2 regions of the Geobacillus sp. FSL K6-0789 genome follow, and region 2 is predicted to be linked to the other one. Evidence: riboswitches for the same ligand, from Rfam matches in the RefSeq annotation. Region 2 holds a riboswitch; the other holds the start of a gene.

Region 1 (9,691 bases), 150 kb from region 2:
ACAACCGCTTCCGGAACGGTGGCGACGGACATCATTCCGGCCAGCCGCCGCGGGGAGGGAATGGGTTATTACGGATTGTCAGGAAACATCGCCCTCGCTTTCGGTCCGTCGCTTGGACTTGTGCTTGCCGCTATGATTCCGTTTAGCCATTTGTTTCTGATTTGCGCTCTGCTTGGCGTTGCTTCCGTATTGTTTGCGGCGGCCATCACCTATAAAAAAGTGGAGGGAAGGCCGCGCTATGAGACGAACAAGTGGGACCTTTACGAAAAAACGGCGCTCGTTCCGTCCGTGCTTCTCTTCTTTTTAACGGTGACGTTCGGCGGCATTGCTTCGTTTTTGCCGCTATATACGGCGCAAAAAGGGATCGGCGGTTTGCAGCTGTATTTTTTGCTTTATGCGCTCGCCCTGATGGTGACGCGCACGTTCGCCGGCCAGCTGTATGACCGGAAAGGGCATCGGGCTGTCTTTCTCCCAGGTGCGGGGCTCATTTTGCTTGCGATGCTGCTGCTCTCCTGGCTGCCGGGGGAATGGGCGCTGCTTTTGGCGGCAGTATTGTATGGCTTCGGTTTTGGCATGGTGCAGCCAGGGCTGCAGGCGTGGTCGGTTGAGCGGGCCCCTGTTCATCGGAAAGGAATGGCGAATGCAACGTTTTTCTCCTTTTTTGATTTAGGCGTTGGCATCGGGGCGATGGTGTTTGGCCAAATCAGCCACTGGTTCGGCTATCCGAGCATTTATGTAACCGCCGCCGGTTCGGTGCTTGTTTCGATGCTCGTTTACTTGAGCGTGCTGCGCAAAGAACAACCTTTTCATCCGCGGCAAGAAAGAAACGCTTAAGGTTTGTCCTTAAGCGTTTTTCTTTAGCGCCGCGAGTGCACTTCGTAGATGGCAAATTTTAAATAGTCGCCTTCATTGGCGGCAAGCAGTTTCGGGTGGTCATAGCCGGCGCCGTTCCAGTACACTTGTCGGAGCACTTTTTTGGCGTCAAACGCCGCATCGGCGATCATCTCTTGGAACATGTGCGGGCGAACATGGTACGAACAGCTCGACGTGACGAAAAAGCCGCCGTCTTTGACGAGTTTCAACCCGTTCAAATTGATGTCTTTATAGCCGCGCAGCGCTTTTGGCACCGCGTGGGCCGATTTGGCGAACGCCGGCGGGTCGATGATGACGACATCCCACTGTTTGCCGGATCGCACTGCTTCGCGTAAGTAATCGAATGCGTTGGCGACGACAAATTCTACATTTGTGAATCCGTTTAAGGCCGCATTTCGTTTTGCCGTCTCAATTGCATGCTCGGAAATGTCGACGGCGGTGGCGTGCTTCGCTCCGTACAGGCAGGCGTTCAGCATAAATGAGCCGGTATGGGTGAAACAATCAAGCACCGTCGTCTCCGGGCCGATGAGCGGGCGGAGGGCGGCGCGGTTTTGCCGCTGGTCGAAGAAAAAGCCGGTTTTTTGCCCGTTTTCAATGTCGACAATGTATTTCACGCCGTTCTCCTCGATTTCCATCTCCGTCTCCGCTTCCCCGTACCAAAACCCTTTTTCCTGTTTGAGACCCTCAAGCTCCCGCACGGACACATCGTTGCGCAAATAAATGGCCCTTGGAGCGAACACGTCAAGCAAGCCGCGCAAAATCCACTCTTTGTGCACTTCCATCCCGAGCGCCAAAATTTGCACCACAAGCACGTCCTCATATTTATCGACGATGAGCCCCGGCAGAAAATCGGCCTCGCCGTAGACGGCGCGGCATGAACGGACGCCCGGGAGCATCCGTTCGCGATACGCCCAAGCGCGGCGGATGCGCTCAATGAAAAACCGCTCATCGAGCTCGTCATCCGGGTTTTGCGTCAACACCCGGACGATGATTTGCGAGGCTGGATTGATGTAGCCTTTCGCCAACCAGTACCCTTGATGGTTATAGACATCGACAAAATCTCCCGGTGTGATGTCACCCTCGATACGGTCGACTTCGCTCTGAAAAATCCACGGATGGCCTTGTTCGAGCCGTTTTTTTCGTTGCCGCTTCAAGATCACTTTCGCCATCAGTTCCAACTCCCATCCGGTAATCAATCGTTGCGCTTTTATCATAGCGAATTGCGGAGCGCGGCGCAATGACAGCCGAAAAAAAAGGTTGACAACCGATGCGGCCGTGATATGATAAATGTAAAGAAAATTTCATCACAATCAGACATCCACTAGGGGGGCCTGTAAACAGGCTGAGATCAAAGTGTGACTTTGAGACCCTTAGCACCTGATCTGGGTAATGCCAGCGTAGGGAAGTGGAGGAGCTGCAGGCCGGCTTTGGCCGCATTGGAAAATCTGTATGCTCGCGCCGCCTTCTTTACGCGAATCGGTAAAGAAGGCGGCGCTTTTATTTTGGAAAAAGGGGGAATACGAATGTCGTTTGCAAGGCGCGTGCGCCAGGCGGCTGATCCGATCTGGCAGGCGAGTTTCCGTCACCCGTTTGTCAAAGAGCTTGGCGAAGGAACGTTGGATCGCGCAAAATTCCGCTATTATGTCATGCAAGATGCGTACTATTTGCGCCATTTTGCCCGTGTGCAGGCGATCGGGGCGGCGAAATCGCCGGATTTGGCGACGACGGCCCGGCTGGCGCACCATGCCCAAAGCACATGCGAAGCGGAATTGTCGCTTCATGAAACGTTTGCCGGACTGCTTGGCATCACCGAAGAGGAACGGGCTGCGTTCATGCCGGCGCCGACGGCTTACGCGTATACATCGCATATGTACCGGGCGGCGTATGAAGGGCATTTGGGCGATGTCATTGCCGCGATTTTGCCGTGCTATTGGCTGTATTACGAAATCGGTGAGCGGCTGAAAACGTGCCGGCCGAACGATCCGATTTATGAAAAGTGGATCAGTACATACAGCTCCGATTGGTTTCGCTCGCTTGTTGAGGAGCAGATCGACCGGCTTGACGCCATTACCGCTGCCGTGACTGAGGAAGATCGGCGCCGGATGGAACAGCATTTTTTGATCAGCAGTGACTATGAGTATCAGTTTTGGGAGATGGCGTACCGACTGGAGCGGTGGCCATCGGCCGAACTCATGAAGAGCCGGTGAAACGGCGACAACACGAAAGGAGGAGTTTTCATGGGAACAACATCGAAAGGGTTGAAACTGGCCGATATTTTAACGACGATTGTCATTGCCGTTGTGTTCGGCGTCATTTACAAAGTGTGGGGGCCGTTGTATGAAGTGGTGAAAGTATTCGGGTTTCATGCCGATCAACTGATTTATGGCATGTGGTTTATCGCGTCGTCGCTTGCGTATTTGCTAATCCGCAAACCGGGGGTGGCGCTGCTTGCCGAGATCGCGGCTTCATCGGGCGAGTTGGTGATGGGGTCGCAGTGGGGGCTTGAGGTGTTGATTTATGGGGTTGTACAAGGGCTGTTTGCCGAGCTTGTCTTTGCGGCGTTCCGCTATCGGCGGTTTGACGTGTTTGTCGTGTCGCTCAGCGCCGTCGGCGCGACGGTCGGTTCGCTGATCATGGACTTTTACAAAGGATATATCGAGGCGCTCGCCCCGTGGAACATGGCGCTCTTTTTGCTGGCGCGTTTTGTCGGCGCCGTTCTTATCTCCGGCGTGTTCGCCGTTTCGTTGGCCAAGGCGCTTGAGAAAAACGGGGTGACGCAAATGTGGCGGCCGGTTTCCAAAGAGGACTATGATGCGCTGAACCGGTAAGGGGAATGACCGATGAAGCAAGCCATTGTCATCGAACAGCTGCGCCTGAAGTTTCCAGGGCATAGCGACTTATTGTTCCGCGATTTGTCGCTGTCCGTTGCTGCCGGGGAGAAAGTGCTTCTCCTCGGCCCGTCTGGATGCGGCAAGTCGACGCTTTTGCAAGTGATGGCCGGCATCATTCCCCACTCGATCGACGTGCCGATGAAAGCCGGGCGCCTTGAGCGGCCGGAACGATGGGGATATGTGTTTCAAGATCCGGATACGCAGTTTTGCATGCCGTATGCCGATGAGGAAATCGCGTTTGCCCTCGAAAATCGAAGTGTGCCGCGCCGCGAGATGCCCGCCCGCATCCGCTTGCTGTTGGACCAAGTCGGGTTGGCGATCGAACCGCACACCGACATTCATACGCTTTCCGGCGGGATGAAGCAGCGGTTGGCGCTCGCTTCTGTTCTTGCGCTTGAGCCGGATGTTTTGTTTTTGGATGAGCCGACGGCTTTGCTCGATGAGGAAGGGACGAAAGCCGTATGGCAGGCGGTGCGGGATGTGAGCCGGGACAAAACGGTCGTCATCGTCGAGCATAAAATCAACCATGTTCTTGACTTCGTCGACCGGATTGTGTTGCTTGGCAGCGACGGGTGCATCATCGCCGATGGAGGAGCGAGGGAAGTATTTTCCCGATATAAGGACGTCATGACGGCGGAAGGCATTTGGCACCCGGACGTTTGGGAGGAATGCGGACCGATCGTGCGCCGGGAGGAAAGGCAGGAAGGCGAGGAGCTGATCCGCCTTCACCGTTTCCGCGGCTTTCGCGGCCGGGAGGTGAAAATCAGCGTACCGGAGGCGGTTGTGCGGGCGGGAGAATGGATCGCCGTCACCGGCCGAAACGGCGCGGGCAAAAGCACGCTTTTGCATGGGTTGATGCAACTGATTCGCACCGAAGGCGAATATACATTGTTCGGGGAGGATATCGAGCTCCGGCAGCCGCTTTACCGCCATATCGCGTTCGTGTTTCAAAATCCCGAATTTCAATTTGTCACCCATACTGTGCGCGATGAACTGGCGTATTCGCTGCGGCTTGAGGGGCGATCTGAAGAGGAAATCAATGAGACGGTCACCCGCCTGCTCAGCGCGTTTGGCCTTGACGGAAAGGAAGAAGTGCATCCGTACCAGCTGTCAGTCGGGCAAAAACGGCGGTTGAGCGTGGCTGCTTCGATCGTCGCCGGTCAACGCCTCTTTTTGCTTGATGAGCCGACATTTGGACAGGATGCGAAAAACACGTTTGCGTTGTTGGCGATGTTGGAGTCATACCGAAGGCAAGGGGCGGCGATCATCATGGTCACCCACGACGAACAAATTGTCCGTCGTTTTGCGACGAGACGATGGGTGGTGGAAGACGGAGCGCTTGTTCGCGATGAGCGCCTCGCTGCTGTGGAGACTGTATTGGCTGAAGGAGGAACATGGCGATGAACTGGGACATTCAGCGCCGTGAGACATGGCTTTATGAAGCGAACCCGAGTTTGAAGCTCATTGTGCTCGTCATGCTCTTTTTTGCGGTGTTGTTCATTCATAACCCGAACGTGCTCATCAATTTGTCGCTCGCCCTGTTCGTTTTGTTTTGCTTCGGCACCGGGTATCCAGCAAAGCTGCTTGTTTGGCTGTTTTTGCCGTTTTTCCTGATCTTTGTTTCCACTGCTTCATCGATGATGATGTTTGGCGAAGGGACGACAACGTGGTTTCGCTGGGGGCTCATCCACGTAACAGCGGAAAGCTTTTGGCGCGGCATGCATCTCGGATTTCGCGCCTTGTCGCTCGGGCTGTTAGGCTTGATTTTTTCCTTGACGACTCGGCCGGTGCAGCTGTTTTATTCGCTCATGCAGCAATTGAAGCTGAAACCGAAGTATGCGTACAGTTTTTTGGCGGCGGTCCGCCTGCTGCCGATCATGATTGAGGAGTTTCAAACGGTCCGGTATGCGCTGAGAGTGCGCGGCGTGCCAAACCGCGGCGGCCTTGGCAAAGTGAAGCGTTATGCCATCCCGCTTTTGGCACAAAGCATCCGCCGCGCCCAGCGCATCGCCGTGGCGATGGAGGCGAAACAATTTTCCAACAGCGGCCAGCGTACGTTTTATTATGAAATCAAGTTTGGCAAATGCGATATTTGGTTTGTCGTCTTGACCGTTGCGTTGTTGGTTGCCGCTTATTATGCGGGCGTCCATTACCCGTATATTTCAGTCCATGATGTAAGGTAGGCAGAAAGAAAGGGATTGTGATGGGGGCTCTTCACTTCATTTCCACCGGGCGGCAAACAGCCGACGAATTCGCGGCCATTTGTGCGCGTATCCATCCGTATGCGGATGCCATTCACATTCGCGAGAAAGAAAAAACGGCGCGCGAAGTGGCCGAGTTTGTCACCGCGCTGCTTTACACCGGGGTGCCGCCGCAAAAAATCATCGTCAATGACCGTGTTGACGTCGCGGCCGTCTACGGTGTCGGCGGGGTGCAGATCGCGTCTCACAGCTTGCCGGTGCGTGCCGTCCGCCGTTCGTTTCCGGACTTGACAGTCGGCTGTTCCGTGCACAGCCTGACGGAGGCGAAGCAGGCGGAAGAGGACGGCGCTCACTTTTGCCTGTACGGCCATATGTTTCCGACTGCCAGCAAGCCTGGATTGCCGCCGCGCAGCATCGATTCGTTGCGGGAGATGGCCGCGTCCGTCTGCATCCCGGTTATTGCGATCGGCGGCATTCATGCCGGCAACGCCTGCCGGGTGATGGAGGCCGGTGCCGCGGGAGTGGCGGTGTTATCGGCTGTCTTTTTAGCGCCTGATCCGGTTGTGGAAGCAAGACGTTTGGCGCAAATCGTGAAAGGGGAGAGGAAAAATGGGGGCACATTATGATGTCGTCGTTGTCGGCGGTGGGGTGATCGGGGCGGCGACAGCTTTTGAGCTCGCCAAACGGCGGCACCGCGTGGCGATTTTCGAAAAAGGAACAATGACCGGCGAAGCGTCAAGCGCGGCGGCCGGTATGCTGGGGGCGCAATCGGAGTTCGCCGCGCCGAGTCCGCTCATCCCGCTCGCCCTGCAAAGCCGGGCGCTCGTGCCGGCGCTCGCTGCGGAATTGCGGGAGAGAACCGGTATTGACATCGGACTTGTCGAAAAAGGAATGCTCAAAGTTGCGACGAATGCGGAAGAAGCGGAGGAGTTGCACCACCATTATACATTTTGGAAGGAAATGGGTGAGACAGTTCACTGGCTGGCGACAGAAGAAGCGCTTAAGCTGGAGCCGCGTCTTGCGGGCGAGGCGCTGGCCGGCGCCATGTACATTCCCGGAGACGGGCAAGTGAGCGCCCCGGATTTGGCTGCCGCTCTTGTTTCAGCCGCTGTCTCCGCCGGTGCGCATTTGTATGAGCATACGGAAGTGTTTGACATTCGTTCGGATGTTGGCGGGCATACCGTGGAAACAGCGAGCGGAACTTTCGCTGCTGCCGCTGTCGTGATCGCCTCGGGCGCCTGGGCGGCGCGTCTGGGGGCCGCGCTCGAGCTGCCGCTTTTTGTATTCCCGGTCAAGGGGGAATGCATCATGGTGCGTACGCCAACCCCGCTCGTGCAAATGACGGTGTTTGCGAAAAATGGCTGTTACATCGTGCCGAAGCGCGGCAACCGGCTGCTGATCGGTGCGACGTCCACGCCGGGGACGTACGACCGGCGCGTGTCAATCGCGGGGGTGATGAGCCTGCTTCGCCGTGCCGCCCGTGTGCTTCCAGATGTCGAACAGGCAGAATGGGTGAAGGCATGGAGCGGTATCCGACCGCAAACGAAAGACGGTTTGCCCTATATCGGCGAGCATCCAAAGCGGCGCGGGATATTTGTCGCTGCCGGCCATTACCGGAACGGCATTTTGCTTAGCCCGCTCACCGGCCGGCTGCTTGCCGACCTAGTAGAGCGGAAAGAGCCGGCGTTTGACTTGTCACCGTTTTCATTAACGCGTCACGCGGAAGAAAAGGTGGGGGTTGAATGAATTTAGTCATTAATGGCGAGAACGTTGCCGTGCCGGACGAAGTGAAAACGGTCAGCGATTTGCTCGCCCATTTTCGACTTGATCAAAAGCTGGCCATTGTCGAAGTCAATGTTCGCATTATTCAAAAGCATGAATACGCGGTGACGGCGTTGGCGGACGGCGACCGCGTCGAAATTGTTCATTTTGTAGGAGGCGGTTGAAATGCTGAAAATTGGTCCGTATGAATTCTCTTCGCGGTTGTTGCTCGGGACGGGCAAATATCCGAGCCTTGAGGTGCAAAAAGAAGCGGTGGAAGCATCCGGCGCAGAAATTTTGACCTTTGCCGTCCGGCGAATGAACATTTTTGCGCCGGAGCAGCCGAATTTTTTAGAGCAGCTTGATTTAAGCCGATATAAGCTTCTGCCCAATACCGCCGGGGCAAAAACGGCTGAGGAAGCGGTCCGCATCGCCCGACTGGCCAAAGCATCGGGGCTATGTGATATGATTAAGGTAGAAGTGATCGGCTGCGACAAAACGCTTCTTCCCGACCCGGTTGAGACGTTAAAAGCAGCGGAAATGCTGCTGGAAGAAGGGTTTATCGTCTTGCCGTACACGTCTGATGACGTCGTGCTCGCCAAGCGCTTGCAAGAGCTTGGCTGCCATGCCGTCATGCCGGGGGCATCGCCGATCGGGTCCGGGCAAGGCATCCTTAACCCGCTCAATTTGAGCTTTATCATCGAGCAAGCGACCGTGCCGGTGATCGTCGATGCCGGCATCGGCGGGCCGGCCGATGCGGCGCTGGCGATGGAGCTTGGCGCGGATGGGGTGCTGTTGAATACGGCCGTGTCCGGCGCAGCTGATCCCGTAAAAATGGCAAAAGCGATGAAGCTGGCGGTGGAAGCGGGACGGCTCGGTTATGAAGCCGGGCGCATCCCGAAAAAACGATACGCGTCAGCAAGCAGCCCAACGGAAGGAATGAGTGTTGTTTGAATGAACGGTATTCCCGGCAACAACTATTTGCGCCGATTGGCGAGGAAGGGCAAAAGAAAATACGGGAAAAGCACGTCGTCTTAATCGGCGCCGGAGCGCTCGGCACAGGAAACGCCGAAGCGCTCGTGCGCGCCGGCATTGGCAAACTGACGATCATTGACCGCGATTATGTCGAATGGAGCAACTTGCAGCGCCAACAGCTTTACAGCGAAGTGGATGCGAAAGAGCGGCTGCCGAAGGCGATCGCGGCCAAGCGGCGGCTCGAGCGAATCAACAGCGAGGTCAAGATCGACGCGATAGTCGGTGAGGCTGACGCCGAACAGTTGGAATCATTGGCTGTCGAACAGCGGCCCGACCTATTGATCGATGCGACGGACAACTTCGATGCGCGCATGATCATCAATGATGTTGCCTACAAATATGGCATTCCGTGGATTTACGGCGCCTGCGTCGGCAGCTATGGATTAAGTTACGCGTTTATTCCCGGACGTACCCCATGTTTATATTGCTTGCTTGAAACGGTGCCGCAAGGGGGATTGACATGCGACACGGCCGGCATTATCAGTCCGGCAGTGCAGATGGTCGTCAGTTACCAAGTGGCTGAGGCGTTGAAAGTTTTAGTCGAGGACTGGGCCGCGCTGCGCGGCAAGCTCGTTTCGTTTGATCTTTGGACGAATGAATACGCAGCGATTCGCATTGACGCGGTCAAAAGAGACGACTGTCCGACGTGCGGACATCGTCCATCTTATCCGTTTCTTTCTTATGAACATCAGACGAAGACCGCTGTGCTGTGCGGGCGCGACTCGGTGCAAATTCGCCCGTCTTCCCGGCGCCAGTACGATGTAAACGAATTGGCATCTCTTTTTCGCCGCCAAGGGCTCCGGGCCGAAGCGAATCCGTATCTCGTCTCCGTATCGCTCGGCGCCAAGCGGCTTGTCGTATTCGCCGACGGGCGCGCGCTTGTGCACGGCACAAAGGATGTGAACGAGGCGAAAACGATTTATTACCGTT
Region 2 (9,691 bases):
ACTTCGTGGTCTGTATGCGGAAGAAGGATCCTGACTGACGAACCTATTTCATCCAGCTAACATGTTTCTGGGATTGAGTGAAAACCACAGAAAATGGTGAAGACCCCAAAAACTTAACTAAGATGTGTCCATAAAAATATACTAGCATCATATTATTAAATACTTTATAATATTCAATAAAAGGAGGAATTTGTGAATATGGATATTAAAATTTTATGTGATTTTGAAGATTTAACTGGATTATTTCCAAGAAGAATTGAAGTAGGTGTTAATTTTGAATTATGGTTGTATCCACATATCAATTTAAGCAATGGAGAAAATGATTTTGATGATTTAGTTCTTATTATTAAAAATACAGAAATGAATTATAAATTATATATTTTCTCTGAGAATGAATCGAATTTTGAAGATCAAAAACATTTAGAAAAGATTATTAATTTAATACATGATGTTTCTGAGAATTTTGAATGTATTTTCAAAAAAGTTGAAGATATTTATTCAAAAGAAGTAGATGTTTTAATTGAAGAAATCAAGGAGGAACATAATGTTTAAAATTTTAAAAGTATTATTTTCGTTTGTTTTAATATTTATTATATTTTTAAATACATTTGAGAAAGTAGATGCAGCCAGTAGATCTAAGATTTATGACAAAGGGGAGTGGACTGTTTATTATGATAGTCCAGATAATGCAAAAACTTATCCACATTTACATTTTTATAAGAGTAAAAAACACATTTATTGTTTGAGATTGGATAATTTAGAAGCGTGTGATAGTACAGGGAAAAATGAAAATAAAGGTAACTATTCACTCCGATAGTAGTATGTAAAGAAGCGCAACACAAATAGGGCATCCCCGTAATAGAAAATGCCCTAAGTGGTAGAAAGAACGCGATCAAGCGTGTCACCCGTCAACAGAAGACATAACGAATCCCACACGTTTTTTTCGTGTTTCGTCAGTGTGGAAACGATGCTTCTTGCGATGCAAAACGACTGCGCGAATGTTTCTTCGCGAAACGTACCCGAAATGTTCTCTTTGACTTTGACCATGCGAAGATCGCGTTCGGCTTGGTTGTTGTCAAAGGGAACATGTACTTCACGTAAGAAACGCAGCGCTTCTTCCTTTCGTTTTTGAAGGCGTCGAACAAAAGCGAGTGCTTTTTTCGGAAGAGGCGTCATCGTTTCTAATCGGTGTTGTGCTCTTTCTAGGATGCGATCATACACTCGTTCCCACCGTCTCGCTTCTTCTTCGGAAAGTGCACCGTGATGGGCTTCGACGGCTTGCTTGGCGGCTAACAGAAACGTGGTCATGCGCATCGCCCACGTATGCCCTTGTTCGATGAATCCTTTTAACTCACGCAAATGGTGGGCATGACAAAGGGCATGGGTGGCATGTGTGTATTTCGGATACGTACCGAACGCATCATGCATCATCGTCCCTTCATATCGGGGAAGAATCCCGATCTCATCGGTCGCTTTTTTTCCACGAGAAGCGTGAGGAGCCAAGTATGTATATCTCGATGTACACGCGACATGCACCCATGCGAGTTTCCCATTGATGCGCAAACTCGTTTCATCGACATGCAGGATGTTGGATTCAAGTAAGGCGTCTTCGATGATGTCCATATTTGATTCCAGCGCTTCGCGTCCTCGTTTCACCATATTGGCAAGGGTTCCTGTACTAATCGAGTGTTGATATAACGCTTCGATTGTATCACTTAAACGCTTGTACGGGATCAATTGGATATGATGTAAATAAACAACGAGCGCCGTGAGCCGTGGACCGTATTGCACATGATTCGTGACATGGGATGGGAATTCGGCTTGTTGCACGCATCGACAATGTGGACACGATTTCACTTCACGTTCATGTTGTGTCACCTCGATCGCCACAGGAGGGACATCAAACACTTGACGGATATCGACTTTGAACGGTTTGACTTCACGCAAAGAAGCTCCACATCCTTGACACGTATGCACACGGTGGACGATGCGATGATGTGGATGTTCCACTTGACGGAGCGTCTTCCCCTCATGTCCCTCTTGCCCACCAGGCTTTTTGCCAGACGGCTCGCGGGAGGAACGCTTTTTCTCAAAACGGTCAGAAGATGGGGGCAAATGGCTATTGGAGCTGTTTTTTTTCGTGCGTGCTTCCAGCTCTTGAACACGGTACTTCAGTTGTTCATTTTCTTTGCGTAGTTGTTTGTTTTCGTGACGCAAATGTTCATTTTCTTGAATGAGTTGATGAATGAGCTGTTTTTGTTGTTGAACTTTGCCGATTAAGCTCTCAACTGTAAATACAGCTTGTTGTACCGTCAACATGCGATTCACCTCCTTGTCTATCAATATTCACATCATAGACAAGGAAAGAAGAAAATATTCAGCTCACTTTATGATGTGGCTGAATAGTTACAACTTTGTTTTACATCCAGTAGAGCGCCCGCTGCATTCTATCAAAATGACTTGTTATGAAGGAAAACAGAATCGAACAATCGGAAAATCTTTATTGCAACTTATATATATTAAATTTAATGGCTCTTCACCAAAAGTTGTACTTGATTTTTTCTGAACTCTATTTACGCTTGTAAGGGAAAATCAACAAATCCGTGATTTTTTCAAATCTTTGTGCAGGAAGCTGTATTGCTTGTCAAGTACATGTTGTGGTGAAGAGCCAATTTAATTTATTTTTTGACTATACAGCGACGAGCCTTGCCGAATAAATTGTTGCGCTTTTTCTTTCATCCCTTCCTCTTTGATTTGCCGCTGCAGCTCGTGCGAAATGTTCATCGAACAAAACTTCGGCCCGCACATCGAACAAAAATGAGCTGTTTTCGCCGCCTCGGCCGGCAATGTTTCATCATGGTACTCACGAGCCCGTTCCGGGTCAAGCGACAAGTTGAACTGGTCGTTCCAGCGAAACTCAAAGCGCGCTTTCGAGAGCGCATCGTCACGTTGCTGGGCGGCCGGATGCCCTTTCGCCAGATCAGCCGCATGGGCGGCGATTTTATAGGCCACGACCCCGGCGCGTACGTCCTCTTTATTCGGCAGCCCTAAATGCTCTTTCGGCGTTACGTAACAAAGCATCGCCGTTCCATAAGCGCCAATGATGGCGGCGCCAATCGCCGACGTGATGTGATCGTATCCCGGCGCGATGTCGGTGACAAGCGGCCCTAACGTATAAAACGGCGCTCCATGGCAAATGTCCTGTTCCCGCTCGACATTTTCGCGAATTTTATGCATCGGAATGTGGCCCGGCCCTTCGATCATCACCTGCACATCATGCTTCCAGGCGATTTTCGTCAGCTCGCCAAGCGTTTCCAGTTCGGCAAACTGCGCCTCATCGTTCGCATCGGCGATGGAGCCGGGGCGCAAGCCGTCGCCAAGGGAGATCGCGACATCGTATTGTTTCAAAATCTCGCAGATTTCTTCAAAATGCGTATACAAAAAGTTTTCTTCATGATGGGCCAAACACCATTGGGCGATGATCGAGCCGCCGCGCGAGACGATGCCGGTCGTCCGGTTGGCGGTGAGCGGAATGTAATGAAGCCGCACACCGGCGTGGATCGTCATGTAGTCGACTCCTTGCTCCGCCTGCTCCATCAACGTCTCACGATACACGTCCCACGTTAACTTCTCCGGCACCCCTCCTACCTTTTCGAGCGCCTGATAAATCGGCACCGTTCCCACGGGGACCGGCGAATTGCGGATGATGTACTCGCGCGTTTCATGAATGTGTTTGCCGGTCGATAAATCCATGACCGTATCGGCGCCCCAACGCACTGCCCAAAGCAATTTTTCCACTTCGTCTTCAATCGATGAAGAAACAGCCGAGTTGCCGATATTGGCATTAATTTTCACATGGAAACGACGGCCGATGATCATCGGCTCATTCTCGGGGTGATTAATGTTCGCCGGAATGATCGCCCGTCCGGCCGCTACTTCCTGGCGAACGATTTCGGGGTCGATTCGTTCACGGATGGCGACGAACTCCATCTCTGGCGTAATGATCCCCCGTTTGGCATAATGCATTTGCGTTACGGTTTTTCCGGGCTTTGCCCTCAATGGACGGCGCACGAACGGCAGCGGGCGGACGCCGGCGGTCGCTGATGGCTTCACTTCTTCGACATCGCCGCGCTCAACAATCCAGTTGCGGCGAAGAGGCGGCAATCCTTTTTCGACGTCCGGCTCAAAATGAGGATCGGTGTATGGACCGGTTGTGTCATAGACGCGCACCGGCTCGTTTTCCACCGTTCCTTGCGGCGTTTTCGTCGGCGACAACACGATCTCTCTCATCGGCACGCGCACATCCTTGCGCGATCCTTCAATGTACACCTTGCGGCTGGCTGGAAATGACATGAACGAGCGGATGTTTTCCATGCGGCTTTCCTCCTTTGAAATGGTGGTTGAGACCTGCAGCCGCACCAGCAAAAGAGAGGCAAAAACGGGGGATATTTACGCAAAAACGGGTTCCGCAAAACGAACGGAACCCGATCAAGGCAAAAAGGCCAAATGAACAGCCTGTGCGTCCATCTGTTCCCGCTGCCTGCTTCCCTACGCTGGCATGACCCAGATCAGGTTCAAAGGGTCAAAGAACTTCATCGCGTTCTTTTCTCAGCCCGGCTCCCGGACTCCCCTAGCAGATGAGCGTATAACCATGATGACTGACTTTTTTTATTTTATCAGGCAATTGGCAAAGATGCAAACCATTTTATTCCAAACGTTGACTCCCACACGTCGTTTGAAAGCCCCTCTTTCTCGAAGAAAGCGTCCTTTTCCTCACTCACACAGAAAATTTCTTCAGCATTGCCCGCATCTCTTCCGCCATCTGACCGAGCGATGTCGACGAAGAGGCGATTTCCTCGACGGAAGCCATTTGTTCCTGCGTCGCTGCCGATACGTTGGCCGCACCGGACGCTGACTGTTCGACAATATTGGTCATCTGTTGGAGTGCGTCGTTCACTTGGCGGGCATGCTCCTTCATTTGCTCGATGGCGGACGATACTTGTCCAATTTGTTTGCTCACTTGGCCGACCTCCTCGCGAATATGGGCAAATGATTGGCCGCATGCCGCCGCCACGTTCAATCCTTTCGCCACTTCGGAGATCACCTGTTCGGCAGACGAAACCGCCCGCTTCGTTTCTTCTTGAATGTAGCCGATCAGCTCGGAAATTTGTTGCGCGGAGCGCGCGGATTGTTCTGCGAGCTTGCGCACTTCATCCGCGACAACCGCAAACCCTTTCCCTTGCTCGCCGGCGCGCGCCGCTTCGATCGCGGCATTGAGCGCCAACAAATTCGTCTGCGACGCAATGCCGGTGATCGCTTCCGTAATTTGTCCAATCTCATTCGAGCGCTCCCCGAGCCTTTGAACGACCTGGCCAAGCGCTTGAACGTGGTCGTAAATGAACTGCATTTGCTCGGACATTTGTCCGATTGACTGCTTGCCGTCCTCTGCTTTCGCCGATGTTTTCTCAGCCCGGTGCGCCACTTCTTTCGTATGGAAAGCGACGTCGCTCAATGTTTGGGAAATATCATGCACGGACGCGGCGGTGGTGCGGACAGCATCAGCCTGCTCCTCCGCACTTGCCGCAAGCGTTTCCATCGTTGTCGCAATTTGCTCTGTCGCTTTCGTCGTCTGCTCAGCGACAGCGGCCAACTGGCCGGACACTTGCGCCACCTCTTCGGCATGATGCTGCACGCTGCCCATCACTTCCTGCCATGCATCGGCCATACGGTTGAACGCAGCCGCGATCGGCCGCAGCTGCTGCACGCGATCAAGCGGCATGCGCGTCTTCAAGTCCCCCTCTGTCATTTTGCTTACATGTTCATTGATGACAGCGATCGGCGCGACAAACCGCCGGTAGTTGAGCGTCGATGAAACCAAGCCGACCACCGCCCCGAATAGCATGATGGCAGCAAGCGTCCACCAAAACGCCGCCCCGCGAATGCCATTGGCCAGGCATATCACAAGGCCGATCGCCGCTGTGCCAGGGATGACGATGAACATGGTGCGGATGATATAACTTGCTAATGACAAAACGCTCTCCTCCTTTTGCCATGATGCAAACACCTTTCTTATTTCTTTACCACATAAATAGATTCGTGAATGAACGTCCATTTTCCTTCCTAGTCCTAATCATGAATAGGGGTGGTTGCAAAGTTTTCTGATCTAACAAGGACCCGCACAAAAACATCATGCTTTTGATCGCCTATAATCGGTGACGAAAATAAGAAAAGGCGCCCCGTTCGATTGGGGCACCACCTGTTGTTTTCCGCTTTACACCGCCGGTTTTTCCGTTGTCACATACGTCCCGGCAATAAAATCGTGAATCGACCGTTTGTCTTCTCTCGCCGCGACCATAATCGCACTAATAATGAGACCAATGCCGAACGTGATAAAGTATACGAGTCCGCCAACGAACGAGCGCAAAAACATTGTGCCGATGCCGACTTTGCCGCCGTTCACTTTCGCAATCCGGATGCCAAGCATCCGCTTGCCGACCGTATATCCGTACCAAACAGCAGGAACGATTAACGCGTAAAGGATGTTCGCCAATGACGTAAACCAGTTCGTTTCCCAACTGCCCGTGATGAAATAGCCGATGATCGAAATCGGAATGCCAACGACAATCGCATCCAATATATTAGCCAACAACCGCTTCCAAAACCCCACCGGGTTCGTCACCGCCATACGGTTTTCCCTCCTCCTGCCCTTTCTATCATTGTATTCGCTCCTGACAGCGAATTGCCTTTATTTTAGCCAAATTTCAAAAAGAAATCTACATCCGTCCAAGGCGGCCCTCCCTTGAATTTTCCCCGCCTGTTTGGGGTGTGAGCGTTGGAGGGCTCAAGAAGGACGGCGATTTGAGGGGAAACACCGCTCTTCAATAAGTTTCTTAAAAGACCTTACAACGCCACCGCTTCGTTGGGTTTTATCCTTATCTATTATGGACAAACCATTTGCAAGAAATCAAGCATGAGCCCCCTCACAACAAAAATAAACCGGCGTGGGATCCCTACGGACGACCCACGCCGGAACGAATCTTTTGAAACGGACAAAGGGCGACAAGCGCAGACCATTCGGTGAAAAGGCGTCACCAGTCAATGCGCAATTCAAGGGTAGCGAGGCAATCAGCCAGCTGCCGCTTAATCTCCGCCAATGCAGCCTCCGTCTTGGCTTCTGCACGCAACACAAGAATCGGCTGCGTGTTCGACGGCCGCACCAACCCCCAGCCGTCTGGGAACTGGATGCGGGCGCCATCCACATCGACAACAGGGAAACGGCCGGCAAATTTCTCTTTTACTCTGGCAATGGCAGCCGCTTTTTTCTCTTCCGGGCAAGCGACGCGTGTCTCCGGCGTCGCGGCGTACTGCGGCACGTCGGCGAACCACTCGGACAGCGGGCGCTCATCGTGCGACAGTAATCGAAGCAGGCGCCCAGCGGCGTACAGCGCATCGTCATAGCCGTAAAACTCATCATTGAAGAACAAATGACCAGACATTTCACCGGCAAACGGGATCTCCGGACGACGGCGCAACGTCGCTTTGACGTGCGAATGGCCGGTGCGATGGAAGAACGGTTTCCCGCCGAGCCGCTCAATTTCCTCAACTAGCGCTTGCGAACATTTCACTTCGACGGGCGCGTCGGCTCCCGGATGGCGCTTCAAAATTTCGCGCCAGAACAGCACCATCAGTTGGTCGCCCCAGCGGATCGCACCCGTTTCATCCACGACTCCGATCCGGTCGCCGTCGCCGTCAAACGCGATGCCAAGATCCGCCTGCTCCTTGCGCACCATCTCAATCAAGTCCGTTAAGTTCTCCGGCACGACCGGGTCCGGATGATGATTCGGAAACGTCGGATCGGATTCACAGTAAAGCGGGATGACATCACATCCCCACTCTTTGAGCACTTGTGGCGCAATGATCGATGGGGTGCCGTTGCCGCAGTCGACGACGACCTTCAGCTTGCGCGGACCGAGCTTAATTTTCTCCTTCAACATCTTGATATAGGCCGGAGCAAGGTCAAGCGTTTCCTCGCGCCCGCGCGCTGTTTCAGGACGCGGCTGTTCCTGGCTGAGCCGCTCCATCGCCCGCCGCAGCGCTTGGATGCGCTCGCCATAAATTGTCGTTTTCCCCATGGCGATTTTAAATCCGTTCTCATCCCCTGGGTTATGGCTGGCGGTGATGATCATGCCGCATGGAATGTTCGTGTAGTATAAGCTGTAGTAAAACATCGGCGTCGTCGAAAGCCCAATATCGACGACATCGCAGCCGCCATCGAGCAGCCCATCTTTGAGCGCCCGATGCAAGCCAGGCGATGACAGACGATTGTCATGACCGACAACCGCCCTCTTCTCGCCTTCCTTTTGCATCATGTCGGCAAAGGCCCGTCCGAGCCAATACGCGAACGACTCATCGAGCTCCTCTCCGGCTCGTCCGCGGATGTCGTATTCTTTAAACACGTGTGCTGGCCATGCGAACGGTTTCGTTGTTGACGTATTCATCGACAACCACCTCCACCGAAATTGATTGAGCGATTGCTGCTGTTAACAAGTACGACAATGTTGACTCCGCCCCTCGATTCGGGTTCGGGCCGTTCGGGCTAAGCCCGTCGCAGCAACTGCCGTCGCTTGGGTCCGCAAGCGGCGCGTTGCCGTCGTTTTGTCCGTAAAACCAAGCGAGGCAGCGGCGGACGACGCCGCGATAACGCTCGTCGTCCGTTGCCCAATACGCTTCGCGCGCCGCCAAAGCGAGCTTCATCACATCAAGCGGCTGTTGATCCCAATCGGCGCGGTAGCGGCGGCTGCACCAGCCGCGGTTGCCGACCGGACGGATGACACCTCCCGGTCCGCTCATTTTTTCAATAAGGAAAGCAAGGCTTTTTTCCGCCACTTCCTTCACCTCATCCCGCGGCGCGCGCCGATATGCCGTCCAAAGCGCCCACGGCAGCACCCCGTTGGCGTACGTCAACTCCGGCTCATACCAATGCCAATCGTCGCCAGCATGCTCCCAATACGCCGCAAGCAGCCGCTGCTCAAGCCGTGCAGCCAAAGCTGCCACTTCCTCTTGATCGATGCCAAGCGGGCGTCCTTCTGTCAATAAGACGCCGCAAGTGGCCACCCCCCAGGCGACGCCGCGCAGCGAGCGAAGCTCCCATGCCGCCGGCAGCGCCCTCCTCAACATGTCCGCAGCCGCCTCGCGCCGCGCCGCATCATCCAATTGCTTATACGCGATCGCCGCCGCCCAAAACGACCGCCCGAAGCAGTCGTCTGAGGGCGTCTCTTCCTCTTTCGTCCGATCGAAGAAAAAGTTGTTATGGAACGTCCCGTCATCGTTTTGCGCCCAAAGCAAAAAGGCCAAATATCGGTCAAGCAGACGATACAGCCGCTCCTTTGTTTCTTGATCGTCGAGCAACGCCAGCCACTCGAGGCACGCCCATATGGCGCGGGCGTTGTCATCGGTCGAATACCCTTCGCGCCGCCGCGGAATGCGGCCGAGGCTATGCTCGAGCAACCCGGTGTCGTCAGTCATGCGCTCGAGATGGTCGAACTTAATGACCGACGAAACCAACCGCCTTCACCTCCCCGCGTTTTGCGGCGCACACGCGCTCAAATAAGGCGACATGCTGTTCGCCGATGCGCGGCCAATGCGTGTTCGCCCCAATTTGGCGCACGGTTTCTTCCCAGCGTTTTAACGC

Evidence for each region. A riboswitch is a leader RNA that binds a small molecule or an ion and turns the genes downstream of it on or off. The one in region 2 is predicted to bind thiamine pyrophosphate.
Region 1: linked by a shared signal. The riboswitch ahead of tenA (thiaminase II) and the one ahead of thiC (phosphomethylpyrimidine synthase ThiC) in region 2 are both predicted to bind thiamine pyrophosphate.

Annotation. Positions count from the first base shown of each region.
Region 1 is NZ_CP151966.1:589,955-599,645, forward strand. It holds gene NSQ51_RS03090 (MFS transporter) at 1-834, shown strand, start outside; gene NSQ51_RS03095 (class I SAM-dependent rRNA methyltransferase) at 858-2,042, opposite strand; TPP riboswitch at 2,187-2,294, shown strand; gene tenA (thiaminase II) at 2,397-3,080, shown strand; gene NSQ51_RS03105 (ECF transporter S component) at 3,111-3,701, shown strand; gene NSQ51_RS03110 (ABC transporter ATP-binding protein) at 3,714-5,168, shown strand; gene NSQ51_RS03115 (energy-coupling factor transporter transmembrane component T) at 5,165-5,947, shown strand; gene tenI (thiazole tautomerase TenI) at 5,968-6,591, shown strand; gene thiO (glycine oxidase ThiO) at 6,575-7,711, shown strand; gene thiS (sulfur carrier protein ThiS) at 7,708-7,911, shown strand; gene NSQ51_RS03135 (thiazole synthase) at 7,913-8,680, shown strand; gene NSQ51_RS03140 (thiazole biosynthesis adenylyltransferase ThiF) at 8,677-9,691, shown strand, end outside.
Region 2 is NZ_CP151966.1:435,427-445,117, reverse strand. It holds gene NSQ51_RS02215 (hypothetical protein) at 199-552, shown strand; gene NSQ51_RS02210 (hypothetical protein) at 545-817, shown strand; gene NSQ51_RS02205 (IS66-like element ISBst12 family transposase) at 871-2,319, opposite strand; gene thiC (phosphomethylpyrimidine synthase ThiC) at 2,674-4,374, opposite strand; gene NSQ51_RS02195 (hypothetical protein) at 4,352-4,510, shown strand; TPP riboswitch at 4,529-4,642, opposite strand; gene NSQ51_RS02190 (methyl-accepting chemotaxis protein) at 4,778-6,031, opposite strand; gene NSQ51_RS02185 (RDD family protein) at 6,272-6,685, opposite strand; gene NSQ51_RS02180 (phosphomannomutase/phosphoglucomutase) at 7,089-8,498, opposite strand; gene NSQ51_RS02175 (glycosyl transferase) at 8,449-9,564, opposite strand; gene NSQ51_RS02170 (glycosyltransferase family 4 protein) at 9,545-9,691, opposite strand, start outside.